2 regions of the Mesorhizobium sp. WSM4823 genome follow, and region 2 is predicted to be linked to the other one. Evidence: predicted binding sites of a transcription regulator. Region 2 holds the regulator's gene; the other holds the start of a gene.
What was found. The regulator LexA, encoded in region 2, represses DNA repair genes until DNA is damaged. The targets are predictions, from matches to a motif close to TGTTCNNNNTGTGTTCNG.
Positions count from the first base shown of each region.

Region 1: AC0L26_RS29210 (ImuA family protein) is a predicted target of LexA. The motif match lies at 10,429-10,446, and genes of this name have one in related genera.

Region 1 is NZ_JBVVQL010000019.1:46,097-61,104, forward strand. Features, by position in the region: gene AC0L26_RS29155 (hypothetical protein) at 60-980, opposite strand; gene leuD (3-isopropylmalate dehydratase small subunit) at 1,035-1,640, opposite strand; gene AC0L26_RS29165 (GNAT family N-acetyltransferase) at 1,802-2,227, shown strand; gene AC0L26_RS29170 (DUF72 domain-containing protein) at 2,387-3,175, shown strand; gene AC0L26_RS29175 (NAD(P)/FAD-dependent oxidoreductase) at 3,094-4,260, opposite strand; gene AC0L26_RS29180 (sensor histidine kinase) at 4,325-5,902, opposite strand; gene AC0L26_RS29185 (response regulator) at 5,899-6,594, opposite strand; gene AC0L26_RS29190 (DUF4153 domain-containing protein) at 6,598-8,151, opposite strand; gene AC0L26_RS29195 (HpcH/HpaI aldolase/citrate lyase family protein) at 8,450-9,346, shown strand; gene AC0L26_RS29200 (DUF1737 domain-containing protein) at 9,373-9,579, shown strand; gene AC0L26_RS29205 (metallopeptidase family protein) at 9,874-10,296, opposite strand; gene AC0L26_RS29210 (ImuA family protein) at 10,470-11,501, shown strand; gene AC0L26_RS29215 (DUF6504 family protein) at 11,443-12,918, shown strand; gene AC0L26_RS29220 (error-prone DNA polymerase) at 12,915-15,008, shown strand, end outside.
Region 2 is NZ_JBVVQL010000002.1:465,244-480,251, forward strand. Features, by position in the region: gene AC0L26_RS07150 (ComEC/Rec2 family competence protein) at 1-1,460, shown strand, start outside; gene lexA (transcriptional repressor LexA) at 1,454-2,206, opposite strand; gene AC0L26_RS07160 (molybdopterin molybdotransferase MoeA) at 2,311-3,516, opposite strand; gene moaC (cyclic pyranopterin monophosphate synthase MoaC) at 3,516-4,013, opposite strand; gene trpC (indole-3-glycerol phosphate synthase TrpC) at 4,080-4,931, opposite strand; gene trpD (anthranilate phosphoribosyltransferase) at 4,936-5,946, opposite strand; gene AC0L26_RS07180 (peptidyl-prolyl cis-trans isomerase) at 5,943-7,835, opposite strand; gene tpiA (triose-phosphate isomerase) at 7,980-8,747, shown strand; gene secG (preprotein translocase subunit SecG) at 8,922-9,383, shown strand; gene AC0L26_RS07195 (L,D-transpeptidase) at 9,596-10,729, shown strand; gene AC0L26_RS07200 (CTP synthase) at 10,860-12,497, shown strand; gene AC0L26_RS07205 (DUF1697 domain-containing protein) at 12,517-13,056, shown strand; gene AC0L26_RS07210 (NCS1 family nucleobase:cation symporter-1) at 13,087-14,544, opposite strand; gene AC0L26_RS07215 (DUF982 domain-containing protein) at 14,660-15,008, shown strand, end outside.

The sequences.
Region 1 (15,008 bases), on a different contig from region 2:
AAGGTGACGACTGCCGCCGCTCGGTCCCGCCTCCGGAACGAAGGCGCGAAGCAAAGAAGCTAATTCGGCGAGCCGAGCGCCTTGTCCATCACTTCCCTGACCTCGGCGGGCCACGTGTTCACAGCCGGCCACGCGTCAGGCTCGGGGGTGTCGCCGCGGCGGGCGAAATAGAGCTTTTGGTTGGCCGGATCGACCGCCATGAAGCCGTCATTGCCGCCGCAATCATGCGGTACGCAGCCGCTGGCATAGAAGGCGCCCGACGCGGTCTTCTCGGTGCCGCCGCCGACCAGCAGGCTGGTCGCCATGTCCGGCATGTCCTTGCCGAGCAGCGTCTCAGCTTCTTTGTAGACAGCCTCGTTGTGGAAGGCATCGATGATGTTGTCGTATTTCGCCGGATCGACATCCTTCCAGCCGGTGCCCGGTTCCGGCATGTAGGTGAGAATGCCCGAGGTCGACAAGCCGCCGGTCGGCGACCACTGCAGCGCCGGCTTGGAATCTCCCGGCAGCAGATAAGGCACGAAATAGATGGCGTCGTCGGACACTGCGGCCGGCGGCGCGCCGCATTCGTCCTGCTCGACCGTGGCACTCTGGATCGTGCCGCCTTCCGGCTTCCACACGATCACCTTGGCCGGTCTGCATTGATTGCCGCCGTCGCCGACATCGACCAGCGCCACATTGACGCCGCCGACCTCGACTATTCTGTCGAAGAAGACGTCGTAATTGCTGGCCAGCTGCTTGCCGTCATAGGCCAGCACCTTCTCGCCATACTCTTCCTGCTGGGTGATGGTCAGTTGGCCGCCCTCGAATGGGACCGGCGCCTGCTTGTCGTCGTCTGAAGCCGCCGAATCGTCAGTGCCCGATCCGTCATCGGTGGCGGGCTTCTCGGTCGCAGTGGGCGATTGCGTCTGCGCATATACGCTCGCCGCAGGCAGGAGCATCAACGTCAGTCCGAAGGCACCGGCAAGAAGCGAACGTGTCATGACATCCTCCGTTTCACCTGAAGCAAAGACCGGCCATCGGAATGGTCTTGCCGTTCAGGCCCAGGGACGCAGCTCGGCGTTCTTCTTCTCGAACGAGGCGATGGCGCCGGCCTTTTCCATGGTCAGGCCGATGTCGTCGAGCCCGTTGAGCAGGCAGTGCCGCTTGAAGTCGTCGAGATCGAACTTGACCACGCCGCCGTCCGGTCCGCGGATTTCCTTCGCTTCGAGGTCGACCGACACGGTCGCATTGGAGCCGCGCGAAGCGTCGTCCATCAGCTTCTCCAGATCCTCCGGGCTGACGGTGATCGGCAGGATGCCGTTCTTGAAGCAGTTGTTGTAGAAAATGTCGGCGAACGAGGTCGAGATGACGCAGCGTATGCCGAAATCGAGCAGCGCCCACGGCGCATGCTCGCGCGAAGAGCCGCAGCCGAAATTGTCGCCGGCAACCAGGATCTGCGCCTTGCGGTAGGCCGGTTTGTTGAGCACGAAATCAGGGTTTTCCGAACCGTCGTCCTTGTAGCGCATTTCGGCGAACAGTCCGGTGCCGAGACCTGTGCGCTTGATCGTCTTGAGATAATCCTTGGGGATGATCATGTCGGTGTCGACATTGACGATCGGCATCGGCGCCGCGACGCCGGTGAGCTTGGTGAATTTTTCCATGGTCTTTGCCCGTCTTCTTTTCGCTGCGGGGATGTGTTGGCGCCCGGTTTACACAAAGAGGCGGGCAAATAAAAGGTGGCTGTCTTCGCTCGTGGTCCCGGAACACGAGATCAGCACCAAGCAGCTTCAAAACCGCCGCCCGATGGTGCACTTTCACCGGCATGACAACGCGATCCAAAATCCTCTACGCCAGTGAACCAACCCTCGACGCTGCCGAGTTCCGCCGCGTGCTGGTGGAATCCGGCCTCGGCGCTACCCGGCCTGTCGATGACGAAGCCCGTTTGAAGACGATGCTTGCCAGCGCGGATATGGTGTTGACGGCGCGCCTCGATGCGCCTGGCAAGCCGCTGATTGGCCTCGCCCGCGGCATCACCGACTTCTCGTGGGTATGCTACATTTCCGAGCTCGCCGTTTGCAAATCGGCGCAGGGGCTCGGCATCGGCAAGGGCCTACTTGACGAAGCGCGGCGGCAGCTCGGGCCGTCCGTTGCCATCTCACTGATTTCCGTGCCCGATGCCGTCGGCTTCTACGAGCGGATCGGCATGATGCGCATGCCCGACGCGTTCTGGTTCGGCCGCGAGCACTGACGGCACGCATTATTCTGCCGGCGGGAGCCAAGCAGCGGCCGAGCACGCGGGAATAGTGGTGACAGGTGAGCGACGGCCGCATGGTCTCGGCCTAGTACACTCCCTTGACCTGCGCAGTGCCTTGTCCACATTTCTGGCATGGAAAAGCATCGATGCTTCGTGGGCACGGCCGGTTGGGGCATCCCGTCGCGTTACAAGGATATTTTCCCGGATTCCGGGTCGCATCTCGAGCGTTACTCCGGCCGTCTTGCCGGCGTCGAAATCAATTCATCCTTTTATAAGCCGCACCGCCGTGAGACCTATGAGCGTTGGACGCATTCGGTCCCGGAAGATTTCCGCTTCAGCGTGAAGGTGCCCAGGGCAGTGACACACGAGCATCGGCTTGCCGACTGCGAAGACCTGATCGAGGCATTCCTCGGGCAGGCCGGAGGCCTCGGCCCGAAGCTCGCTGTGCTGCTAGTGCAGTTGCCACCCAGCCTGTCCTTCGAGCCGCGTGTCACTGAGGAGTTCTTCGGTTTGTTGCGAAAGCAAACCGGCTCGAAAATAGCCTGCGAACCTCGTCATGCGAGCTGGTTCGAACAGGACGCCGATGCGCTTCTGACCGGCTTCCGCGTAGCGCGTGTGGCAGCCGATCCGGCTCGCGTCCCCGCTGCGGCCACGCCATCCGGCTGGCCGGACCTGGTTTACTTCCGCCTGCATGGCGCGCCGCGTATCTATTACTCGGACTATGACACTGAAAGCCTGATCGCGATCAGGCAGCGGCTGGATGCGGCGAGTGCGGCGGGCGCTGAGGTCTGGTGCATTTTCGACAACACGGTTAAGGGCCATGCGCTCGGCAACGCCGTTGCCGTAGACGCGATGGCGCCTCAAATCACATTCAGCTCCCTGAACGCCCTTCCCTCCGCAACACGGCTATACCCAAACGCCGTGCAATCCACCGTGCGGTAGCCGCCATGCACGATCAGCTCGGCCAGCGCCTTGCCGACGGCCGGCGCCTGCTGCAGGCCGTGGCCGGAAAAACCGTTGGCGAAGAGGAAATTCTTCACCTCGGGATGTGGTCCGATCACCGCGTTCTGGTCGAGCGTGTTGTAGTCGTAGTGGCCGGCCCAGGCGCGTGTTGGCTTGATCGCTTCGAAGGCCGGAATGCGGGTCGCCAGCACCGGCCAGATCACCTCTTCGAATAGCGGCCAGTCGGGCTCGAAATCGCCGGGGTCGGCCGTGCCGTCGCCCTCTTCCGGTTCGGCACCGCCGGTGATGTAGACCGAGCCTTCCGGCCTGACATAGATGCCTGAGGGGTCGACCAGCAGCGGCATGTCGGTATATTTTTCGCGTGCCTCGAAGACGAACACATTGCGCTTGCGCGGCTCCACCGGTAGCGCCAGCCCGGCCATACCAGCCACCTTGCCGGCATTCGGCCCGGCGGCGTTGACGACGATGCCGGCCTCGAGCCGCTCGCCATTGTCGAGGCTGACGCTGGTGACACGATCGCCCTGCCGCTCGATGCCGGTCACATCAGCGGTGACGAAATCGATGTTTTTCTCGCGCAGCGCCTTGCGGAACAGCATCAGCATCGCATGCGCGTCGAACCAGCCCTCGCCCGTGCGGCCATAGGCGCCGGCGGTGATGCCCTCTGCCGACAGCCATGGGAAGCGACGCACCAACGCCTCCGCATTCTCAAGCACGATGTCGGCCCCCTCGGCCATCTGCGCCTCGTGGTTGCGCTTAAGGATCGGCAGGCCGTTCTCGCCGGCCAAGATAAGATAGCCGCCTTCGCGAAAGCCGATATCGGCGTCGGCCCCGAACTCTTCCGTCAGCCGCCGGAACAGTTTCAGCGTGAACTGCGATAGCCGGATGTTTTCGGGGATGGAAAACTGCTGGCGAATGGAAGCGCAGGACAGCGTCGTCGCCGCATGGGCGAATTGCGGGTCGCGCTCGACCAGCGCGATCGAGCCCGAAAACCCTTCCTCGCGCAGATAGTAGGCGATCGAGGAGCCGACGATGGCTCCGCCGATGATGACGATGTCGTAGCGCACGTTTTCCACGTCTCCAGTTCTGAAGCATGATCCCGAAAGCCGGTCTTCGGAATGAGGCTCCAATTCATACAATCGGCAGGATGATCTCGAAGCGCGTGCCGCGCTCGGAGTCAACCAGCCGGATCGTGCCATCATGCGCTTTCAGGAGGGCCAGCACGATGCCCAGCCCCATGCCGGTGCCACCTGAATCACGGCGCGTGGTGAAGAATGGCTCAAAGATGCGGGCCCGGTTGCTGGGCGAAATGCCAGCACCATCGTCGCTCACCTGGATCGTTGCCTTGCCGTGCGCGCTCGCTGCCGTGATCGAAACCAGCGTTGCGCCATGCCGCGCCGAATTGTCGATGAGATTGGCGAGCACGATTGCCGCGTTCTCGGCCGAGATGCGCAGACCGATATCGCCGCCGGCCTCGACGCGCACCGCCAGCCTGTCTTTGGCCGGCAGCAGCGCCAGTGCGGCGTCCATCGACGTGCTTTCGCTGCTGGGCGCGAGATTTTCGGCGCGCGCCAGGTCGAGCAGGCGGCGCACCAGCAAATTGAGCCGTCCGGCATCGGTGACGATGTTGTTGGAAAAGCGACGCCGCTCGGCCTCATCCATTGCGCGGCCCGAATCGCGCAACAGTTCCGCCGCACCCTGGATTGCCGTCAGCGGCGATTTGAGTTCGTGCGAGACATGCGTGGCAAAGGTCTGGATGCTGTCCGAGCGCTCATGCAGCTTTTCGGCCATGTCGAGGAAGGCGGCGGAAAGTGCTGCCATCTCGCGCGTGCCGTGATGGTCGAGCGGCCTGATGGCCTCGCGGTCGCCGGCGGCGATGCGTTTCGTGCGTTCCATCAGCGCGTAGATCGGCCGGCTGACGGTGCGCAGGAAGACAAGACCGATGAGCAGCGTGCCGCCGAGAATGGCGATCGTCGCCAGCACCACCTTGCCGCGCTCGCCATAGAGATGCTTGACGATATTGTTTGGCGTTCGCGACAGGTAAACCACGCCGGCGATGTTGCCGTCGACCGCAACCGGCAGGGCGACGAAGACGCGGACTCTCGTGCCGCGGCTCACCGAATAGAGTGATGGCGGCGGCTCGTCGGAGATCCTTAGCCTGAGCGCGCTGGCATAGCGGCCGGCCAACGCTTCGCGAACCTCCGCGACCGCGCCGAGCGACAGGCCGACCTCTTCGCGTCCGGCGATGACGACGCCTTTGGGGTCGAGCAGCCGGAAGCCGGCAAGCGTGGTTTTCTGCGTCTCGGCAAGAATGCCCGACAGGCGTGTCCCGACCGGAGCGAAGGCAGGATCGATGGCGGCGGCTGTCGCCGCAGGCCGGGTCGGCAGCACGGTATCGGAGGCAAGATCAAGGTGCGGCTCGATCGGCCGGTAGGGAGAGTTCGGAGCGCTGGCACTGGCGGCAGGCACGGCCGGGCCGAGCTTCTCGGCGGGGATGCCGGCGTCGCGGACCTCTTGCGCATAGATGGCGGCAAGGGCGGCACCTTGCGCGATCAACTCGGCCTCGGTCTGGCGGATCAGCTGGTTTTCGTAGAGCCGGAAGAAGAACAGGCCGACCAGCGGCAGTGCCATCACCATGATCAGGATGGCGACAACGATGGTGGCGAGGCGCGGCCGCCATTTGCTGCCAATCCATTTTTGGGTGCTCACGCGCCGCACCGGCCGAGCCGGAAGCCGACGCCATGCACGGTCTCGATCGCATCCGTGCAGCCGGCCGCCGCCAGCTTGGCGCGGATGTTGCGGATGTGGCTGTCGATGGTGCGGTCGGCGACATGGATGTTGGCGGCATAGGCATTGGCCATCACCATGTCGCGGCCAAGCACATGCGCCGGGCGCGCCAGAAACCCTTTCAGGATCGCGAATTCGATCGAGGTCAGCACCAGCGGCTGGCCGTCGAAGCTGGCGGCGTGGCTGGCCGGCACCAAGGCCAGTCTGCCATGCGAGAACTGCCGGTCGTCGGTCTGTTCCGGCGCCGCCTGGCGAGCGCGCCGCAGGATGACATTGACGCGGGCGACCAACTCGCGCGGGCTGAACGGCTTGATGACGTAGTCGTCGCCACCCATTTCGAGCCCGAGGATGCGGTCAATCTCTTCATCGCGCGCGGACAGGAACAGCACCGGCACGTCGGATGTGTGCCTGAGCCGCCGGCAGACCTCCAGCCCGTCCATTTCCGGCATGCCGATGTCGAGCACGATAAGATCGGGCGGTCGGCGTTCGATCGCCTGCAAGGCGGCGGCGCCGTCGGCTACGGCAACCGTCTTCATCCCCGCCTTTTCGAGCGCAAAGCAGATGATTTCGCGGATGTGCGGATCATCGTCGGCGACCAGGATGTGATGCGGCATGAATCAGCGGCCCGGCACGAAGGGTTCGGAGCCCTGAGGAACCATGAACGGGATATTTGTGTCGAGAGTGCGAAGGAGCCGCCAATCGCGAAAACTCCAGGCGCGCCAGTTTTCTTGGTCGGCGCGATAGCGGGCCTCGTCCTGCCCAAGCAAACGGGCGAGTTCGCTGTAGGAGGGAAGGCTGGCCGCATTCGTGCTGGCTTGATGCTCGAGGAAGCGGTCGAGCGCCGGCCAGGCGCTGGGACCGAGCGAACGCAGGTAGCAGAAATCGAGTTCGGTGCCCTGGCCGGTCATTTCGAATGAGTGCTCGACATTGTAGTTGGCGATCAGCGCCGCGAAGTTGACGAAGCAGCAGGCATAGAGCGTCACCGAAAGCGTCAGAAGATTGGCGGAAAGCAGCCATTCGTTGGATCTTTCGAGCGCGATGCGGGCGATGATCAGGGCAAGGCCCGCCGCCACCAGCCCCATCCAGACGAAGGCGGCGATGCGCCAGTAGGTCAGCGCATAGATGCCGATATAGAGGTCGAGCCGCAGGATCGACGAGATGACCAGCACGATGTTCTGTGCCACCCAGACATAGACCAGCCGGCGGATGAGCGGATCGCTGGAGGTCGCACTCCCCGGCCGCAGCGCCGCCAGGACGAAGCCGGCGGCGAGCAGTGCCGTGACGATCAAGGGATAGGCGCCGCGATGTGCATAGGCGGCGTAGGTCAGCCCGTCGGGAAGGGCGATGCCGCCCCACAGATAGGTGGCGTCGAGCGCCGTCTGTATGGCGAACAGGAGGTTGAAGACGACCAGCGCGCGAAGAATGGCGGCCTTGCCGAAGATGATGTCCTCGATCGCTTTGGCGGGTTTTGTCGTCGTCACCCGGCCGACAGGCACAGACGACACTACACGCGCAAAGGAGCGGAAAAGGCGCGGCAGACGCGGGCGCAAAAAGGCCCAGACACCGGCAAGCACCAGCAGCCAGAAGGCCAGCCGCGGCAGATGGATGAGCTCCAGCAAGGCGAGGAGATCGATCAGCGACAGCCAGTATTCGATGACCGGATTGGCGGCGCCGAACAGCGCGAGAAACACCGCTCCCAGCGTCAACGGCATCACCCAGACGGCGATCGCCGCGAAGCGGATGCGCCGTTGGCCAAGCCGCCGCGCCACCTTGCGCCAGCGAAAGAAATCGTGGGCGAACCGGAATGGTGCCGCGAGCAGGAAGAGCACTACCTGGCCGGCGATACGGGCAAGCCCGTGCCGCAGCCGCCCGACCAGCGAAAGTGCGAAGACCGCCATCGCCGCAAGCCCGATCGCGACGGACAGCGCACTGACATTTTCAATGAGCGGCAGCAGCCCGACAAGCAAGGCACCGAGCCCGAGCCACAGGCCGCGGGCGCTGAGCGCCGAAGGCTGGATGGCCGCGGCTGCGGCGGCAAGCGTAGTGCCGAACAGGAAAAGCGTGATGCCGATGGGTTGCCCGTAAAAGAAGAAATCGGCCAGGGCAGCAAGCAGGACGGCAGCGCCGAATCGCGCGCAATAGCTTGGCGCGGCCGTAAGCAACGATGTCATGATCGGACTTTCTCGGCGGCTTTGATGCGGCCGGCATATCTGGGCAGGGATTTGGGGATGAAGGGGAAGAGGGTCGCCGAGCGATGCGTCCCGGGTGGATCGACGAGCCACCAGCCCTCATTGCGGAGCCGGTAAGGCAGGGACCAACGGAGTTTTTCTCGCTCTTGCATGCCGCCCTTGTCGTCGGCGGAAGTGCCGGTGGCGGGGCGGACGCGAGGAGATTTTCGGGACTTTTGTGCAGTTTTTATGCAGGTCAAAGCGGCTTGCCTCGACCGGCCGCAGGCGGCATAGATTTGGTATGACGACCGAAACCTACCGCCCGCGCCGTTCGGTGCTCTACGTCCCGGCCTCGAACGACAAGGCGCTGGCCAAGCTTGGCTCGCTGGCCTGCGACGCCGTCATCATCGACCTCGAAGATGCCGTCGCTCCCGCCGACAAGGGTTCCGCGCGCGAAAAACTCGCCGGCATCTTCGCCGATCGCCCAGTTGCCAACGACTATGGCCGGCGCTGCGAGATGATCGTGCGCATCAACGCGCTCTCCAGCGAATGGGGTACCGACGATTTGCTGGCTGCGGCACGCTGCGAGCCCGACGCCATCCTGCTGCCCAAGGTCGATACGCCGCGCGACGTCCTCGAAGCCGGCGACGTGCTCGACGACAATTTTGCCCCGGACGCGGTGAAACTATGGGCGATGATCGAAACGCCCAAGGCTCTGCTCAACATCGGGCCGATTGCCGAGCTTGGCCGCGATCCGGCCTCGCGGCTCACTTGTTTCGTGGCCGGAACGAACGATCTGGTCAAGGACACCGGCATTCTCGCCACGCCCGACCGGCGCTACCTCACACCGTGGCTGATGCAGATGGTGCTGGCGGCACGAGCCGGCGGCCTCGACCTGCTCGACGGTGTCTTCAATGATTTTCGCGACCTGGACGCTTTTGCGCGCGAATGCGGGGAGGCGGCTGCCATGGGGTTTGACGGCAAGTCGCTGATCCATCCGGCCCAGATCGAGGCTGCGAACCGGGCCTTTGCGCCATCTGCCGAAGCGCTGGCCGAGGCGCGCTCGGTAAAAGAGGTGTTCGCGCTTGCCGAAAATGCCGGCAAGGGCGTCATTGCACTGAATGGAAAAATGGTCGAACGGCTGCATCTGGCGCAGGCCGAAAAACTGCTGGCGAAGGCGGCCGCCATCGGGGCATGATTGGCAACTCACGACAGGAATGAAAAATGAAACTCTACCGCTTTTTGTCCGGCCCGGACGATTCCAGCTTCTGCCACAAGGTGACGGCGGCGCTGAACAAAGGCTGGCACCTGTTCGGCTCGCCAACCTATGCCTATGACAAGCAGACCAAGAGCATGCGCTGCGGCCAGGCCGTGGTGAAGGATATCGAGGGCCAGGAATACGGGCCCAACACCAAGCTCAGCGATTGGTAGGGAAGTTCGCTGAAGCGCTCGTCTTTCGTCATCCTAGGGCGAAGCGACGCGAAGCGGAGTGCAGACCCTAGGATCCATGCCGTTACCTCTGCCGAAGGGCTCGGCGGATCCAGGATTAATGCGATCATACCACCGATCGGGATGGTCCCGCTTGCTCATTGCCGCAGAACGGGATGATGGGCGTTCGGTTCTGCATCGCCGGAGCACTGCACCACAGTCACGGCATGGATCCCAGGGTCTCCGCGACGTCGCTTCGCTCCTGCTCCGCCCTGGGATGACGAAGCGTGGGGCCCTTTACTCCGCCGCCTCTTCGATCCGCTCCATATCATCGTCCGACAGGCCGAAATGATGGCCGATCTCGTGGATCAGCACATGAGTGACGATGTCGCCCAGCGTCTCTTCGTTCTCAGCCCAGTAGTCGAGGATGGCGCGGCGGTAGAGCGTGACGCGGTTCGGCCCCTCGCCTGTCTGCGGATTCCAGCGCTCGGCGATGCCGCGCCCCTCGAACAGGCCGAGCAGGTCGAAAGGCGTTTCCAGCGACAGATCGTCCATGATCTCGTCGGTCGGGAATTCGGCGATCTGGATGACGATCTCGCCGGTCAGCTTGCGAAAATCCTCCGGCAGATGGGCATAAGCCTCCAACGCCAGGAACTCCATTTCCTCCATCGACGGCGAAAGCTGGTCGTGCCAGACACGGGTCTTGTAGATGCGGGCCATGCTTTGTCCTTCTGATCCCGGCATATAGGCTTTCGAGCCGGACTCGGCAAATGGCCGGTTGCCGTCGACGCAAGGGCAGGAATAAATTCCCCATGACTCCGCTTGACTCTTCGGGTGGCCTCTGGAATCTATAGGAACATAACAGGAACAATTGTGAGTGGAAGCTGACCGTCATGGCGACAAGCGCCGTGGCGCGGGAGACTGTTTTTGCCCTGCGCCGCCAGATCGCGAAGATCGAGGGAACGCTGCCCGCGCGCTTGGAGGTGCCGGCTGGCGCAGCCCCCGTTGATACTGACGTCACCCCCCAGAATCCAACAGCGGATGGTCTAACAATCGTCCGCCGCGGCCTCGCCGTGGCGCCGCCTGATGCGTTTCTGCGCACCGGTGCCGAAGGTCTCGACACCGCGCTTAGCGGCGGCCTGCCGAAGGCGGCGCTGAACGAGATCCATGGCGCCGCGACACGTGATGCCGGGGCCGTCGCCGGCTTCGCCCTGTCACTCGTCAGCCTGATCCTCAAACAGGGGCCGCAATTGCCGGTCCTGTGGATCGGCACTGCGGAAATCTTCCGGGAGGCGGGCTTCCCCTATGCCAGGGGGCTTCACGCTGTTTTCGGCATCGAGCCGGAGCAATTGCTGTTTTCCGAGGCGCCAAGGCTCCTCGATGCGCTGTGGATCGCCGAGGAAGCCGCCCGGATGACCGCGCTCGCCGCCGTCATCCTCGAAATCCGCGGCAGCCCGCAGCGGCTGGACCTCACGGCGACGCGGCGGCTGCACGCCCGGGCGCAGAATGCCGGCCGGCCGGTGTTTCTGCTGCGCCAGGCCGGCGAACCCGAGCCAACGGCGGCACCCGTCCGCCTCGTCCTGTCGACGGCGCCGTCGGCATCCCGCCAGACGATCGCCGGGCCGCTTGCCGGCTCGATCGGCCGTCCCGCCTTCACCGTCAGCATCGGCAAGAGCCGCACGGCCTTGCCAGGACAATTCACACTGGAGTGGAACCCCGATGAACACAGTTTCGAAGAAAGACGGGGCGAGGAAGGAAGGGCAGCGAATTCTGTCCCTGTGGTTCCCGCATCTCGCCGCGGAAAGGGTCCTGCGGCAGCGGCTGGGGCGGTCCTGGCGTTCCCGACCGTCGGATCACCTGCCGCTGGTGATCAGCCATCGCCAGGGGAACGCGCAGCGCATCGCCGCCCTCGACGAGCGGGCTGAGGCGCTTCACCTGAAGCGCGGCATGGGCATAGCCGACGCGCGCGCCATGCATCCGTCGATCGACGTACTGGAAGCCGATCCCGAGGCCGACCGCCGCCTGCTCGAAAGCCTTGCCGACTGGTGCGACCGCTACACCCCGCTGGTGGCGCTCGACGCAGCCGATGGCCTGTTCCTCGACGTCACCGGCTGCACCCATCTTTTCGGCGGCGAACGCTCGATGCTCGACGACATCCTGTCGCGCTTTTTCCATCAGGGTTTTGATGTCCGCGCCGGCCTTGCCGCCACGCCAGGTGCTGCCTGGGCGGCAGCGCGGTTTGCCAGTGACCGCATCGTCCCCGGTGGCGAGGAGGAGGCGCTTCTCGCACCCTTGCCACTGGCGGCGCTACGCATCGAGCCTGATATCCGCGCCAGCCTGGAAAGCGTCGGCCTGCGCACGGCGGGGGCCGTCATGGCAGCCCCCCGCGCGCCGCTCGCCCGCCGCTTCGGTGTCTCGCTGCTTTTGCGCCTCGACCAGGCGCTCGGCCGCCTCGACGAAGCGGTGTCGCCGCGCCTGCCGGTCGCGCCGCTTTCGGTCGAACGCCACCTAGCAGAACCCATCATGCTGACCGACGAAATAGAGCGGCTGGTGAAAATGCTGGCGACGACTTTGAAGGTGGATCTCGAGCGCCGCGGCGAAGGCGCAAGAAGGCTGGCGCTGCTGCTCTTCCGCGTCGACGGCGCCGTCAGCCGGATCGCCGTCGGCACCTCGCGGCCGTTGCGCGAGCCGCTGCTGATCCAGAAATTGTTCCACGAAAGGCTAGCCGCGCTCGAACAGGACATCGATGCCGGCTATGGCTTCGATCTCGTGCGCCTCTCGGTCCTGACGGCCGCGGCCTTCGACATGCAGCAGGCGGATCTCGCCGGCGAGACGCGCGATGACGGCGCCGATATTGCCCTTTTCGCCGACCGCATCCGCGCCCGGCTCGGCGACAGCGCGGTTTTGAAACCGGTTGCCGTCGAGAGCCATCTGCCCGAGCGCGCCGTCGCCACGCTTCCCTTCGCGGAAGCGCCGCAAAGGGTCTCTCCGCCGAAGAAGCCGGACAAGATACAAGACACTAAGCCTGTCTTCCGGCCGGAACGCCCGATCCGGCTGTTCCGTTCGCCCGAACCGATCGAGGTTCCGGCCACCGAAATGCCTGAGGGCCCGCCGATGAACTTCCGCTGGCGGCGGGCGCTGTACCGGGTCGCGCGCGCCGAAGGGCCGGAACGCATCGCCCCGGAATGGTGGCGGGAGGGGTCGGGGCAGGAAGACGCGCCGACCCGAGACTATTTCCGCATCGAAGATAGCACCGGCCGCCGTTACTGGCTCTACCGCCAGGGCCTCTACGGCGCCTCTCAAGTCCCGCCGCGCTGGTTCATGCATGGGGTCTTCGCATGAACGCGCTGACGGCCGTTCCCTATGCCGAATTCGGCATCCAGTCGAATTTCTCGTTCCTGCGCGGCGCCTCGAAACCGGAGGAACTGGTGGTCGCGGCAAAGTTTTTGGGATTCTCGTCGATCGGGCTTGCCGACCGCAACACCGTGGCCGGTGTCGTGCGCGCCTGGCAGCAGGCCAAGGTGGAAGGACTATCCTATCATCCCGGCTGCCGCCTGGTTTTTTGCGACGGCACGCCTGATGTTCTCGCCTATCCGCAGGACCGCAAGGGCTGGGGCCATCTGTGCCGCATGCTGACGCAAGCCAATATGCGCGATGAAAGCGAAAAGGGCGCACCGCTTCTCTTTCGCGCCGACCTTTTCGAATGGGGCGATCTCATGTCGCTGGCGGTCCTGCCGGATCTGTCGGCGCCGGCGGAAGATCACCTTGGACTGATTAGCCGGCTTAAGGATAGATTTGGCAAGGCTTTGCGGCTTGCCGTTTCGCCGGATTATCAGGGCAACGACCGCTTCCGTATCGAGCAGGCGGCTGCCATGGCTGAGGCATCGGGCATTCCGCTGATGGCGACCAACGACGTTCTTTACCATACGTCCGAACGGCGCCGGTTGCAGGACGTGCTGACGGCGATTCGCCTCAACGTGCCTGTTGCCGAAGCGGGGCTGGAGCTGGCGGCCAATGCCGAGCGCCATTTGAAGCCGCCAGTGGAGATGGCGCGGCTTTTCCGCAGGCATCCGCAAGCGCTGGCGGAAACGTTGCGCTTTGCCGGCGAATTGAGCTTCTCTCTCAGTGACCTCCAATACAACTATCCCGACGAACCGACGGAATCGGGCCTCGGGCCACAGGCCGAACTGGAAAGGCTGGCTCGAGAGGGTGCAGCGATACGGTATCCTGCAGGCGTTCCCGCCGATGTGACCAAGCGCATCCAGGAAGAGCTCGCCTTGATCGAGCGCCTGAACTACGCGCGCTATTTTCTGACTGTCTACGACATCGTCAAATTCGCCCGCAGCCAGGGCATACTTTGCCAGGGGCGTGGCTCGGCAGCCAACTCTGTTGTCTGTTATTGCATCGGCATAACCGAAGTGGGACCCGAGCGGATCGACTCGCTTTTCGAGCGTTTCATTTCCGAGGAAAGGAACGAGCCGCCCGACATCGATGTCGATTTCGAACATGAGAAGCGCGAAGAAGTCATCCAGTACATCTACGAGAAATACAGCGCCAAGCGCACCGCTCTTGCCGCGGCCGTCGTCAGCTACCGGGGCCGGTCGGCGATGCGCGAAGTGGCCAAGGCGATGGGCCTGTCGGACGATGTCAGGAGCGCGCTGTCCAGCTCGATCTGGGGTTGGTCGACCTCGGAGCTCGGCGAAAAGGAGACCAGGGCCGGCGGTCTCGACCAGACCGATCCATCGACAAGGCATGTGATCGAATGCGCCAACGAGATCATGGGCTTCCCCCGTCATCTGTCGCAGCATGTCGGCGGCTTCGTCATCACCAGGGACCGGCTCGACGAGATCGTGCCCATCATCAAGACGGCGATGGATGAACGCAAGATGGTCGAGTGGGACAAGGACGATCTCGACGCGGTGAAAATCCTTAAAGTGGATGTGTTGGCGCTCGGCATGCTGACCTGCCTGCAGCGCGCCTTCACCCTGCTTAGGGATTATTATCCTGATGAGCGGGATGACTATGGCCAGCCCTATGTGCTGGCCACCCTGCCGCCGGAGAACAAACATGTCTACGATATGATCTGCCGCGCCGACACGATCGGCGTCTTCCAGATCGAATCGCGCGCGCAGATGTCGATGCTGCCGCGCCTCCGGCCGCGCACCTTCTACGATCTCGTCATCGAGGTGGCGATCGTGCGGCCCGGCCCGATCCAGGGCGACATGGTCCACCCCTATCTGCGCCGCCGGCAGAAAAAAGAAAAAGCCGAATATCCCAAGCCGGAACTGGAAGAGATACTCGGCAGGACGTTGGGCGTGCCGCTGTTCCAGGAACAGGCGATGAAGATCGCTATCGTCGCCGGCGGCTTCAGGCCGGGCGAGGCCGATGAACTGCGTCGCGCCATGGCCACTTTCAAGCGCACCGGCACGATC
Region 2 (15,008 bases):
GCACCGGCATCTATCACATCATCTCCATTTCCGGCCTGCACATGGCGCTTGTCGCCGGCACCATCATGGGATTGCTGCGCGGCGCCTTTGCGCTGTTTCCCGATTTTTCGTCGCGCAGGCCGGTCAAAAAATATGCGGCCGGCGCCGCACTCGTTTCCATAGCTGCCTATCTCATTTTTTCCGGTGTCGTGGTCGCGGCTGAGCGCAGCTTCATCATGTTGGCGGTGATGCTTGTCGCCGTGCTGTTCGATCGGGCCGCACTCACCATGCGCAATCTGACGATTTCAGCGATCGCCGTCATCGTCGTGTCGCCGCACGAGGTGGTCGGCCCCAGCTTCCAGATGTCCTTCGCCGCGACCGCAGCCCTCGTAGGCGCCTATGCAGGCTGGTCAGACTATCGTGCCGACAAGGCCAAGGCGCCGCCGCAGCGACGGTCACCGGTCGCTTTCGTCACGCGGAAACTCCTCGCTGGGACAGGTGCAATCGCAATGACCTCCATCATTGCCGGCAGCGCCACCGCGCTTTTCGCCATCTGGCACTTCCAGCGCGTCTCGCCGCTCAGCCTGTTCGCCAATCTGGCCGTCATGCCGATCGTCACGGTCGTCATGTTCCTGGCCGTCGTCAGCGCCTTGGCAATGCCTTTCGGCCTCGACGGGCCTTTCCTCTACATGATGGGCAAGGGGCTGACGGCGATGATTGCAATATCGGGATGGATCTCCGAGCGTTCGCCGGTCGATGCAGTCGGGCTGATTTCGTTGCAGTCGGTTCTGATGGTGACGGTCGCCCTGGTCATTGCCACAATGGCGACGACATGGTTGCGGCTTGCGGCACTTCCCTTTGCGCTCGCCGGCCTGCTAACGATTTCCGAGACACGCACCCCCGACGTGCTGATCTCGGAGGACGCACATCTGGTGGCGCTGCCGATCGGCGGCGGCGAACTTGCCATCAACCGAGTGCGTTCGAACGAATTCACCACCGACAATTGGAAACATGCGCTGATTTCAGCGACCATTGTCGAGCCGGAGACATTCGAAAAAGGAGACGTGCGGTTCGACATCGCCGATCCGGCCGACCTGCCGCCGGGATCGCCTTTCTACTGCACTGACGGCCTCTGCATCGCCCGGCATCCGTCCGGCGCGATCATCGCGCTCGCCGATGACCGCAAAACCGCGCGGCCAGCCTGTGGCTTTGCGGATTTGATCGTCATCGACGATGCCACGGCCTATTATAATCCCTGCCGCAACCCGCTGGTTCTCGTCGTCACCAAACGCCAGCTCGCTCGCATGGGCAGTGCCGCCGTTTTCTTCGACCCGCTATCTGCGACGACGCGCGCAGAAATCCGTTTTGCCGTCGAACAGCCATATAGGCCCTGGCATGAGCAGCGGAGATTCTCGCGCGAGGCGAGGGGCTTGCCGCCATACCGCAAGGCCGAGAAACCCGGGAAAGCTGTCGCTCAGTAACGCCGGATCAACCCGACCAGCTTGCCTTGCACCTTGACCCGGTCCGGCCCGAATATGCGCGTCTCATAGGCCGGATTGGCGGCTTCCAGGGCGATCGAGGCGCCTTTGCGGCGGAACCGCTTCAGCGTCGCTTCCTCCTCGTCAACCAGGGCGACAATGATCTCGCCAGGTTGGGCGGTGTCGGCGTTGCGGATGATGACCGTATCGCCGTCAAAAATGCCGGCCTCGATCATCGAATCACCTTTGACCTCCAGCGCGTAGTGCGCGCCGCCGGTGATCATGTCCGGTGGCACCGAGATCGAATGCGTCTGGTGCTGGATGGCATCGATCGGCACACCGGCAGCGATACGACCCATCACCGGGATGGAGACGGTGGCGACAACGTCGTCGTCGTTGCCGGCCGCAGGCATGCGTGAAGGCGCCGGCTTGATCTGCCGCCCGAGGCTGCCCTGCCCATGGCTGCTCTGCCCAAGGCTGCCCTGAATGACGCTCGGCGAGAATTTGCGCGCCGCATTGAGGCCGGGCGCGATCGAATCGGGCAAGCGCAGCACTTCCAGCGCGCGAGCGCGGTTGGGCAGCCGGCGAATGAAGCCGCGCTCCTCCAGCGCCGTGATCAGCCGATGAATACCCGACTTGGAGGCGAGGTCGAGCGCTTCCTTCATCTCGTCGAACGATGGCGGAATGCCGCTTTCCTTCAGCCGCTCGTGGATGAACATCAACAGCTCATGTTGTTTGCGTGTCAGCATCGCGACCCCCAACAGAATCAGAAAAACAAACCCAGAACAAACACTATCTGTTCCAGTTGTGTTCCGCAACTGTTTAAAGTTTAATGAATGCGTTGACGGTTTGTTCAGCGTAACATCAGCACGCTGCAGGCGGCGCCTGTCGCGGCTGGGGGTGCAAATGGCTCACGCACGATCAGCCCGTTCGCGTCGGCCAGCATCCTGAGCATCGAGGAATCCTGGATGCCGAACGGCGTCGCCGTTAGCGTGCCGGCGTCTTCCTTCACCACCGCGCGTACATAGTCCTGCCTGAGATCGTTGGCCGGCATGGCGGCGCCGAGCCGCGCCTGACGCATGTCCTGCCGGTAGGCGCGGCCGCCGAGCCGCGCAAGCAACGGCTTCAGGAAAAGCTGTGTGCAGACCAGGCTCGCCACTGGATTGCCAGGCAGGCCGATGCAGCGGACGTCGCCCAGCCGGCCGAACATCAGCGGTTTGCCCGGCCGCATGGCGATCTTCCAGAAATCGAGCGTCATGCCTTCGCCAGTCAGCACGTCATGGACAAGGTCGTGGTCGCCGACTGAGGCGCCGCCCAGCGTGACGATGACGTCGGCTCCTGCATCGACCGCTTTTTTCACCAGCGCGGCGATCGCCTCCTTGCGGTCGGAGGCGATGCCGAGATCGAGCGCGTCGGCGCCGACCAAGCGGGCTGCGGCGGCGACGCCATAGGCATTTGACGAGATGATCTGGTCGGGGCCAGGCTCGCTGCCCGGCGGCAGCAATTCGTCGCCGGTAGCGATGATGGCGACCAACGGCCGTTTCACCACGCTGACCTGCGGATGGTTGGCCGCCGCCGCCAGCGACAACGCCGCCGGATCAAGCAGGCGGCCTTTCTCCAGCAGAACGTCGCCCTTTGAGAAGTCAAGCCCGAGGCGGCGGATGTTGCGGCCCTCAACCGTCGAAGCGGTCACTTCGATGCTGCCACCGCCGAGGTCGCGGACATTCTCCTGGATAACGATGGTGTCGGCGCCTGCGGGAAGCGGCGCGCCGGTGAAGATGCGCACGGCCTCCACCGGGCCGACTGTTCCGGCAAAGCCGCGTCCGGCCGGCGCTATGCCGATCACCGAAAGTGTTGCCGGCACGGCGGCGACATCCTCGACCCGCACTGCATAGCCGTCCATGGCGGACGCGTTGAAGGGCGGCTGGGTGCGGAGCGCCGTGAGCGGCTCCGCCAGCACGCGGTCGGCGGCGTCCATCAGGGCGACGCTTTCAGCTCGCAAGGGCGCAGCATCTTCAAGCAGGCGCTCTAGCGCCTCGGCGACCGGAAGCAGCGCCATTATTGGCCCGCCTCTTGGGCGCCTACCTTGTAGTCGCCGGATTTGCCGCCGGTCTTTTCCACCAGCCTGATGCCGGAGATCACCATGGCGCGGTCGACCGCCTTGGCCATGTCGTAAATGGTCAGGCAAGCGACCGAGACGGCGGCCAGCGCCTCCATCTCGACGCCGGTCTTACCGGTGACGCGGGCCAACGCCGTGACCTTCAGGCCGGGCAGCGTCGCGTCCGGTTCGATGTCGACGGATATCTTGGTCAACAGTAGCGGATGGCAGAGCGGAATCAGCTCATGCGTCCTCTTGGCCGCCATGATGCCGGCGATGCGCGCCGTACCGAGCACGTCGCCCTTCTTGGCGTCGCCATCGAGGATCATTTTGAGCGTCTCCGGCAGCATCGAGACGAAACCCTTGGCGATCGCCGTGCGCGTCGTCTCCGCCTTGTCGCCGACATCGACCATGTTGGCTTCGCCTGTCGCGCCAAGATGGGTGAGGGCAGCCGCCATCGTCAGATGGCCTTAAAGCGACGTGCGTCCGTTTGGACGCACATAGTACGCTCTAGCACGCTGGATTTATGCATCGTGCTCTCCGAAAATCGATTCCGATTTTCGGGCCGATGCATGAGCCGGTGCCTTGCCCGTCAAAAGCAGGTGCGTTGCGGCAGCCACGTCCTGTTGCCGCATCAGGCTCTCGCCGACAAGGAAGGTGCCGATGTCGCTTTTTTCCAGCCTGCGGCAGTCCTCGTGCGAGAAAATACCGCTCTCGCTGACCAGCAGGCGGTCGGCCGGCACCATCGCCGCGAGCCGCTCCGAAGTATCGAGACTGGTTTCGAACGTCCGGAGGTTGCGGTTGTTGATGCCGATCAGCCGTGACGACAGTTTCAGCGCGCGTTCCGTCTCGACCTCGTCATGCACCTCGACCAGCGCGTCCATGCCGAGTTCGAAAGCTGTCGTTTCGAGCTCCCTGGCCATGGCGTCATCGACGCTCGCCATGATGATCAGGATGGCATCCGCGCCCCACGCGCGGGCTTCGAACACCTGATAAGGCTCGAACAGAAAATCCTTGCGCAAGGCGGGCAATGTCACGGCGTTACGCGCATCGGTGAGGAATTCAGGCGCGCCCTGGAAGGACGGCGCGTCGGTCAGCACCGAAAGGCAGGCGGCACCACCTTTCGCATAGGCCTTGGCCAGTGTCGGCGGATCGAAATCGGCGCGAATCAAACCCTTGGACGGGCTCGCCTTCTTGATCTCGGCGATCAGCGCGAAACTGCCGGATTTGCGCTTGGCTTCAAGGGCCGAAAGAAAGCCGCGTGGCGCATCGGCGTCTTTCGCCCGCGCCTTGATCTCGGCAAGCGGCACGCGCGCCTTTGCCGCCGCGATCTCGTCGCGCTTGTAGGCTTCGATCTTGCGCAGAATGTCAGACACGGCTCTATCCGTTCGAAATCTCGACCAGTCGGTCGAGTACTTGCAGCGCGCGGCCGCTGTCGATGGCTTGCGCCGCCGTCGCCATGCCGTCGGCAAGCGTCGTCGCCTTGCCCGCCACCACCAGTCCGGCGCCGGCGTTCATCAGCACCGTGTCGCGAAAGGCGCCGGCAGCGCCGCCCAGCATGTCGCGCAGCGCCTGGGCGTTGTAGGCGGCGTCGCCGCCGCGCAATTCGTCCTTGGTGTGACGCTTCAGCCCGACCGCTTCCGGGGTCAGTGTGAAGCTGCGGATCTCGCCGCCGACCAGTTCGGCCACTTGGGTTTCACCGGTGGTGGTAATCTCGTCATAGCCGTCGCCATGGGCGACCCAGGCGTGGTCGGTGCCCAGCGCCTTCAACGTCTCGGCCACCGGCATGATCCACTCCGGCAAGAACACGCCGACCATCTGTCTGGCAACACCGGCCGGATTGGAGAGCGGACCAAGCAGGTTGAAGATGGTGCGGGTGCCGAGCTCGACGCGGGTCGGGCCGACATGCTTCATCGCCGGATGATGCGCCGGCGCGAACATGAAGCCGACGCCTGCATCGTGGATGCAGCGGCCGATCGTTTCCGGCGGGATATCAATCTTGACGCCGAGCGCGGTCAGCACGTCGGCGGCGCCGGTCTGCGAGGACAGTCCGCGGTTGCCGTGCTTGGCCACCGGCACCCCGCAGGCGGCGATGACGAAGGCGGATGCGGTCGAGATGTTGACGCTGTGCGAATTGTCGCCGCCGGTGCCGACGATGTCGATGGCGCCAGCGGGGGCATCGACGCGCAGCATCTTGGCGCGCATGGTAGCGACGGCGCCGGAAATCTCGCTCACCGTCTCGCCGCGCACGCGCAGCGCCATCAGGAAGCCGCCGATCTGGCCGGGTGTCGCGTCGCCCGACATGATGATGTCGAAGGCCTCCCGCGCCTCCTCGAAGGAAAGGGCGTTGCCGGCCGCGACCTTGGCAATATGGGACTTGAGCGCGCTCATCTGGTCAGGGCTTGGGCAACGGCGGTCTGGTCGATGCGAACGTCGTATTGCGTCTGCAACTGCGCCACCAACTGGTCGAGCAGGTCGCCGGACATGCCGGAGGTGAAGGATTTCTGCGCGTCGTCCGGTACCGAGCTGGCGTCGGCTCCGGCAGGCTCGAAGACTTCGGCGATCTTGAACAGGATCTGTCCGTCGCCGGTGGGCGAGGGGATCAGCCCGGTCCCGCCTTCGCCTTCACCGAACATCGCCGCGGCTCCTTCTTTGCCGAAATCGACGTCGTCCGCCTCGCGCTTGACGCCGCGCTTGGTCTTCTTCTCGAGCTTGAGCTCGCTCGCGATCACATCGAGCGTGGCGCCAGCATCGAGACGCTTTTCGAGTTCGTTCGCTTTTGCGGTGAGCCGCTTGGTCGTTTCCGCTGCCGTCCAGTCGGCCACTACCTTCTGGCGGACTTCCTCCAGCGTGCGGTCGCGGGCCGGCGTGACCGAATCCACCTCGTAGAACACGAAGCCGTTGCCGGCGGTGGTGAGGTCGGGATTCTCGGCGCCGGGTTCGGCGTCGAACACCGCTTTGATGAGATCCGGCGATTCCGGCAGGTCGTTGACGACGGTGCCGTCCGGCCTCTGGCCGGTGCGATCGATCGCGTCAATGGTGACGACCTTCAGCTTCAGCTTTTCGGCAGCTTGCGCGAGCGTGCTGCCCGAAGCGCGCATATCTTCGTAATTGTCATGCACATCAAGCAGAATGCGGCTCGCCTCGCTCAGCGCCAGATCCTTGCGGATCTCAGCGGACACTTCGGCCAGCGGCTTCACCACTTCGGGCTTGATGTCGGTGACGCGCAGCAGCACCGGACCAAAAGCGCCCTGAACGACCGGGCTGACCTCGTTGGCGTTGAGCGCGAAGGCGGCGTCTGCCACCGCCTTGTCGGCGATCTTGTCCTTGGTCAGCGTGCCGAGCAGCGTGTCGGCTTGCGTCTTACCCTCGGCGGCAACGATCTTGTCGAAAGTTGCGCCGGTCCTGAGTGAATCGAGCGCTGCCTTCGCGGCATCAGGCGTCTTGAACACGAGCTGTTCGATGGTGCGCGTTTCCGGCGTGGTATAGCGCCCCTTGTTCTTGTTGTAGTCCTCGCTGACCTGTTGGTCGGTCACGGCGCTCAGATCCATAATGTCTTCCGGCTCGAGCCTGACATAGGAGAATTTGCGGTATTCGGGCGCCGCATAAGTCTTCTTGTTTTCCTCGAAATAGGCCGAAAGCGCGCTGTCGGATGGCGCTTCAATCGGCTCGACCAGCGATTTCGGTAAGGTCACATAGTCGATGGTGCGGTCCTCTCCACGATAGAGTGCCACCGCCTTGAAGAAGGTATCCGGAACCTTGAGGCCGTCCGAAACCGCCTCGACGATCTGCTGGCGCACAGCTTCCTGGGCGCGATTCTTCAGATAGTCTTCCGGCCGCATACCGACCTGTTGCAGAATGTATTCGAACGTTCTCCTGTCAAATCTGCCGCCGGGACCCTTGAAGGCCGGGTCTTCATGGGTGAGTTGGGCCAGCCGGTCCTTGGACAGTCCAAGCCCGAGCTTGCGGGCCTGTTCATCGAGGACTGCACCCGACACGAGTTGCACCAGGACCTGGTTGTCGAGGCCAAGCGCCGTCGCCTGCTCGCGGCTGATGCGCTGGCCGAATTGCTGCGACATCACGCTGATCTGGCGATCATAGGCGAGGCGATACTCATTGATCGACACTTTGGTGCCTCCGGCCGTGATAACCGCGTCGTGACCTGCAAAACCACCCGCCACCTGCCCGGAAATGCCCCAGACGAGAAAACTCAACACCAACAATATCAGCAGCGCCTTCGCGACCCAGGTCCCCGCCGCGTTTCTCAAGATACCAAGCATGGTCACTTCCGATTTTTGCGCATTTTCGCATGCGCCGAGTCTGAAACAAGCGCAATAGCGTCCTTCCGGCCCACTGTCGATTGCTTTGTGGGCTGAGTTTGCTAGTGAGGACACAGCCGAATATTGCCCGGAGAAGCAAATCCCATGACGCCAGGAATCCGCCCGCTGGTCGCAGGCAACTGGAAAATGAACGGCACCAGTGCCTCACTCAACGAACTCAGGATGATCGGCAACGGCTTCATGAGCGGACTCGATGCTGAGACCGAAGCGCTGGTCTGCGTTCCGGCGACCCTGCTTGCGCACGCTGCAGAGATTTTGTCGCGCACGCCGGTCCGGGCCGGCGGCGAGGATTGCCACACCAAGGAGAGCGGCGCCCATACCGGCTGCATTTCGGCCGAAATGCTGAAAGATGCGGGCGCCAGCCACGTCATCGTCGGTCATTCCGAACGCCGCGCCGATCACAATGAGGACGACGCCATTGTACAGGCCAAGGCGTCCGCCGCGTGGCGTGCCGGGCTGGTGGCCATCATCTGCATCGGTGAGACGAGAGCCGAGCGTGAGGCGGGCGCTACGCTCGACGTGCTGTCGCGCCAGATCGCCGGCTCGGTGCCGCCCAACGCCACGGCGTCGAATACCGTCATCGCCTACGAGCCGGTATGGGCGATCGGCACAGGACTGACGCCGACCGCCGCCGACGTTACCGAGGCGCACGTGCATATCCGCGAAAAACTGTCGGAAAAGCTTGGCAGCGCAGCGGCGAAGATGCGCATTCTCTATGGTGGCTCGGTCAAGCCGTCGAACGCCGTCGAACTGCTTGGCGTGAAAAATGTCGACGGCGCGCTGGTCGGCGGCGCCAGTCTGAAGGCGGCGGACTTTCTCGGCATCGCCGAAGCCTATCGAAATATATCGTAGCACCCAGCCCTGTCGGGCTAGGATAGGCAGTGCCGCAGCGGAAATCGTTGCAAAGGGCGCATTGCTTCCCATATTCCGGCTGCGGGCTTGGAAATGCCATCAAAGCATTGTATTGAGCCGCCTCCAAATCACCGGTCGTATCCACGGCCGGGCAAGGCTTTGCCAGGATAAACTATGGAAACCGTACTGATCGTCGTCCACCTCATGGTCGTGCTCGCTCTTGTCGGCGTGGTGCTGCTGCAGCGCTCCGAAGGCGGCGGCCTCGGCATCGGCGGCGGATCGGGCTTCATGACCGCGCGCGGCGCTGCCAACGCGTTGACACGGGCGACGGCGATCCTGGCGGCGGCTTTCTTCGTCACCTCGCTGACGCTGTCGATCATCGCCCGTTACGGCGAGAAGCCGATCGATATTCTCGATCGCGTGCCGGCGGCGAACGGCGCGGGCGGTGGCGTGCTCAACCAGTTGCCTGGCACTACGGCGCCTGCGCCGCCTTCCGGCAACACGGCACCGACGCCGCCTTCCGGCAATGATGCAGCAGCGCCGGCTCCCACTGCGCCGCCTGCCGCGGATTCGACCACGCCGCCGGCCACAAACGGCGCCACGGCGCCGGTGACGCCGCAGGTTCCAAACCAGTAATCAACGGACGTCCGGCGCCGCGATCTGTTGTTGTTTGAACACAGTCGCGGCAAATGCCGCACGATCACGCAGATTCGACCGGGCACGGCACGACGCGGCGCTTGAGGCGACTTCGATTAATCGATTATAGATTGCGCGCGGCACTTTCGGGGTCCTTGGGGGACGCCGGGCGACGCCGTGGGCAACAAGCATTGAACGATCGGATCTTCGCCATGCAGCTTCGCAGCTTCATTTTAGCCGGCCTTTGTGCCGCGCTCAGCCTTGGTGCGCCCGCTTACGCGGCCATGCCGGCGGGCAATTCGGCCTCTAAGGCCGCAGTGACAACGGATGTCGTCAACGTCGCCGCCAAAAGCGATACGGCGCAACTTAGGCTCCTCAAAAAGAAGAAAAAGCCGACTTCGGACGATCTTGCCCAGATCGGCAAGCTCGAAGCCAAGATCGCCGCCGACAAGGAGGCCGCTCGAGCCAAGGCGATCGAGGCCAGGAAGCTGTCGATGCGCGAGGCGGCCAAAGCCAAGGCCGACGCGGAACGGCAGGCATTTCTTGCCAAGAAGGGCCTTGCCCAGAAAGATAAGCCTGCTGCCCAGCTGGCTGACGTCAAGCCGGCTAAGAACAAGGCCGTCAAGATCATCGAACCGGTTCAACCCCTCGTACCGATCCAGTCGGCCGAACCAGTTTCCGCCGAGGCCATGAACGTTGCGCTGGTCCGCAACAATGGCGAATTGCGCAGCGAGGCGATCGGACAGAAACCGCAGAGCGTCGGGCTGTTCGCCGGCCTGTTCGGCGGCAACGCCTCGTCCTCTTCGATGTCGCTGCTCCCCGAGACGCGCGCTCTTGACGCCGCACTCGCCAGGAAGGAAGCCAAAAAACAGTTCACGGTAAAGCCGGAGTTCGTGCCGCAGAGCGTGGAGTTCACCGGCTACAATCCCGGCACCATCGTCATCGATACGGGCGCGCGCCGCCTCTATCTCGTCGAATCCTCGTCGACCGCCCGCCGCTACGCCATCGCCGTCGGCCGTGAGGGCTTGCAGTTCAAGGGCACGGTCGCAGTTGGCGATAAGCAGGAATGGCCGCGCTGGATCCCGACGCTCGACATGCAGAAGCGCGAGCCGAAGAATTATGGGCGGTACAAGGACGGCATGCCCGGCGGCGGCGACAACCCGCTCGGCGCGCGCGCCATCTATCTCTATGAGGGTAAGAAGGACACACATCTGCGCATTCACGGAACCATCGCGCCGCAGTCGATCGGAACGAGCGCCTCCAATGGCTGCTTCCGCATGATCAACGAGCATGTCATGGATCTCTACCGCAGGGTGAAAGTCGGCACCAAGGTCGTCATCATCTGACGTTTTAAACGATACTGCCGAAGGGCCGGCTACGCCGGCCCTTTTGTTTTGCTCGCCCGTCACGCCTTCTTGGGAAAAAGCCTTCGCGGCGCTTTTTTCTCTGGCGGAATCAATTCGGCCGCGTTAAGCGATGACTCCCATGGCGCGATATGTATTCATCACAGGCGGCGTGGTTTCCTCACTCGGAAAAGGCATCGCTGCAGCGGCCCTTGGGGCTCTCTTGCAGGCGCGGGGTTACCGCGCGCGCATAAAGAAGCTTGATCCCTATCTCAACGTCGATCCCGGCACGATGTCGCCATACCAGCATGGCGAAGTCTTCGTGACCGACGACGGCGCCGAGACCGATCTCGATCTTGGCCACTATGAGCGCTTCACCGGCCGCTCGGCCAACCAGCAGGACAACATCACCACCGGCCGCATCTACAAGAACATCATCGAGCGGGAGCGGCGCGGCGACTATCTTGGCGCCACCGTACAGGTCATTCCGCACGTCACCGACGAGATCAAGAATTTCGTCCTCAACGGCAATGACGACTACGACTTCGTCCTGTGCGAGATCGGCGGTACCGTCGGCGACATCGAGGCAATGCCGTTCCTGGAGGCGATCCGCCAACTCGGCAACGACCTGCCCCGCAACAACGCCGTCTATGTCCATCTGACCCTGATGCCGTACATTCCGACGGCGGGCGAGTTGAAGACCAAGCCGACCCAGCATTCGGTCAAGGAGTTGCGCGGCATCGGCATCGCGCCCGACATTCTTCTGGTCCGCGCCGATCGCCCCATTCCCAAGGAAGAGCGCCGTAAACTGTCGCTGTTTTGCAATGTGCGCGAAAGCGCGGTCATCCAGGCGCTCGACGTGCCGCACATCTACGACGTGCCGATGGCCTATCACAATGAAGGGCTGGATTCGGAAGTGCTGGCCGCCTTCGGCATCGATCCGGCACCGAAGCCGCGCATGGAACCCTGGCAAGCGGTGTCCAATCGCATCCACAATCCGGAAGGCGAGGTGACCATCGCCGTCGTCGGCAAATACACCGGCCTCAAGGACGCCTACAAATCGCTGATCGAGGCGCTGTCGCATGGCGGCCTTGCCAACCACGTCAAGGTCAAGCTCGACTGGATCGAGAGCGAGATATTCGAGAAGGAGGATCCGGCGCCGTGGCTGGAGAAGGTCCATGGCATTCTGGTTCCCGGCGGCTTTGGCGAACGCGGCGCGGAGGGCAAGATATTGGCGGCGAAGTTCGCCCGCGAACGAAAGGTGCCGTATTTCGGCATCTGCTTCGGCATGCAGATGGCCTGCATCGAGGCGGCGCGTTCGCTGGCCGGCGTCGAGCATGCCTCTTCGACCGAATTCGGCCCGACCGAGGAGCCGGTTGTCGGCCTGATGACCGAATGGCTGAAAGGCAACATGCTGGAGAAGCGCAGAGAGACCGGCGATCTCGGTGGCACCATGCGGCTAGGCGCTTATCAGGCGGACCTCGCCAAGGGCTCGAAAATCGCCGACATCTACGGAGACACGCAGATTTCCGAGCGCCACCGCCACCGCTATGAGGTCAATGTCGACTACAAGGAGCGGCTCGAAGATTGCGGTCTGGTCTTTGCCGGCATGTCGCCGGACGGCGTGCTGCCGGAAACGGTCGAATACCCCGACCATCCCTGGTTTATCGGCGTGCAGTACCATCCCGAGCTGAAAAGCCGGCCCCTCGACCCGCATCCGCTGTTTGCCAGTTTCGTCGAGGCGGCGGTGGAACAGTCGCGGCTGGTCTAGAAGGCCGACGGGCCGCACCATGCAAACTTACGTCGCGCTGCTCTACAGCATCGTCCTGGGTGAAGGACGCCGGGTCGTGATGTCCGATCTCAGGGCCATGGCGGACGGCCTGGGGCTGGACAACCCGCGCACGCTGGTAGCGACCGGCAATCTGGTCTTCGAGGCGAAAGAGACAGAAATTGCCGCGCTCGAACACCGGCTGGAGACGGCGTTCGAAAGAACATTCGGCCGCCATGTCGACATCGTCGTGCGCCGCGCGGATGACTGGCTGGCACTTGCGGCGAGCAATCCGTTTCCGTCCGAATCGGTCGCCGCTGCCGACCAGGTGGCGGTGCGCGTGATGAGGGCGCCTGTTTCCCCTGAAGCGGTCCCCGCGCTGCAAGCCTATGTTGGCCAGGACGAAAAGCTGCTGGCGGTCGGTGGCGATCTCTGGATCGTCTTTTCCCGCGAAACGCCGAGTTCGCGGCTGCTTGCGGCGGTGAGCCACAAACGTCTCGGCATCGGCACCTCGCGCAACTGGAACACAGTGCGTCGCTTGGCGGAAATGGTCGTGAAGTAAAACGGGGCGGCTCGCGCCGCCCCGAATCCGTCAAGCCTTCGCCATCCTCGCCCCGGCACCGAGTGCCATCGTGCGCAGCACATAGTAGATGACACCTGCGATCGCCACGCCAAAGAACCAGCCGTAGACGCCCCACCACGACGGCAGCCAGTTGGTGAAGTTCGGCAGGAGCGAGGAGAAGATCGCGCCGATGCCGGCTGCGATGAAGGCGTTGACATGCCAACCGTTCTGGAAGCGGAACTCGCCGTCTTCCCTGTAGAGTGCCTCGACGTCGACCTCGCCCTTCCGGATCAGGTAATAGTCCACCATCATGACACCGAAGATCGGTCCCATCGTCGCACCGATGATGTTGACGAAGGAGGCAGCGCTGCCTTCCCATGGCGCGAAGGGGTAGAGCACCAGCGCGATCAGCGCCGCGATATAGCCGCCCTTCTTGAAGTCGATCTGCCGTGGAAAGACGTTGGAAAAGTCGAATGCCGGCGACACGAAGTTTGCCACCACGTTGATGCCGAGCGTCGCCACGGCGAAGGTCAGGGCTGCGAGCGCGGCCAGGAACCAGCTGTCGAACTTGGCCGATATCTGGTCGGGATGCAGCAGCACTTCGCCATAAACGTCGAAGGCGGCAATCGTGGTGACGCCGGCGACCAGCGAAAACAGGATGAGATTGACCGGCAGGCCCCAGATATTGCCCTTGCGCAGCGATGCCTTATCCGGCGCGTAGCGGGCGAAATCGCAGAAGTTGAGGTAGAGCGCCGAGAAATAAGTCACCCAGATCGCCGCCACTGCGAACAGCGAAGTCCACGAGCCCGGCGTGCCGGGCACGCCCGCATCCTTGGTCTTTTCGAGCAGCACATCCATCGGGATGTCGCTGGTGAAAGCAAAAGTCCCTGACTTGACACAGAGGTAGATCGCCAGGATCAGCATCATCACCCAAACCGCCGGACCGGCCCAGTCCTGAAAACGCCGCACCGTTTCCATGCCTTTTTGGATAATCAGCAACTGCAGCGCCCAGACCACCGCGAAGCAGATCACCTCCAGGCCGGTATGGCCGAGGAAATGTGTGTTCTGGTTAAAGTCGGCAAACCATTGCGAGCGGATCAGCAGCGCCACGATCGCGCCGGACGCGGCTGCGGTCTGAGCGCCGTACCAGAAGCAGGCGACGATGGCGCGCACCAAGGCCGGTATGTTGGCGCCCCAGATGCCGAAAGAGGCGCGAGCAAGGACAGGGTAGGGCACTCCGGTCTTCACGCCGGCATAGCCGACCATGTTCATCAGCACGTAGATGATCATGGAACCGATGCCGATGGCGATAATGAAGTTGACGAAGCCACCGCAGAACAGGAACAGGCTTGCCGCCAGATAGTAGCCCCAGAGGCTGTGAACGTCCGACGTCCAGACGTTGAAAATGGAGAACGGTCCCCAGTTTCGAACCTTGGCCGGAGCGAGATCCTCGTTATACAGGTCAGGTGATGCGCCTTGTATGGTCATTGCGATGTCCCCTTGTTGGTCGCACGCGCCCTCACGCGTTGACCGTGCAGGTTAAGCCTGACGCAAGGGGACCGGCAACAGATTGATTTGCTGGCTTTGACCTTAAAGATATTCAATGAGAATCGGTCTTATCGACGCGGCGCAACGGTTTGTCGCTCGTTTGTCACGTTTGGTGATTCGATTTCGGTCGAGCGATGTGAGAGGCTTGTATTTAGCCCGACCTTCTTTTTCGGGCTCTCTTTGCCGGAACCAAATGGCCAGCCGACAGTTTAATACAGCTCGATCAGATGTTGCGATCGACCGGGAGGAAACGATGGATCGCCTGCAATTCTTTACGCCTGTGCGGATTTCGCGCCGGCAAAACGGCCCTGCCGCGGAAATTGGTAGCGTGGCCGAAGCAATGGACTTCTTGCGTAAGTGGCCAACAGGCCGTCGTGGACCCGTCTATCAATGTGCGGTGAATT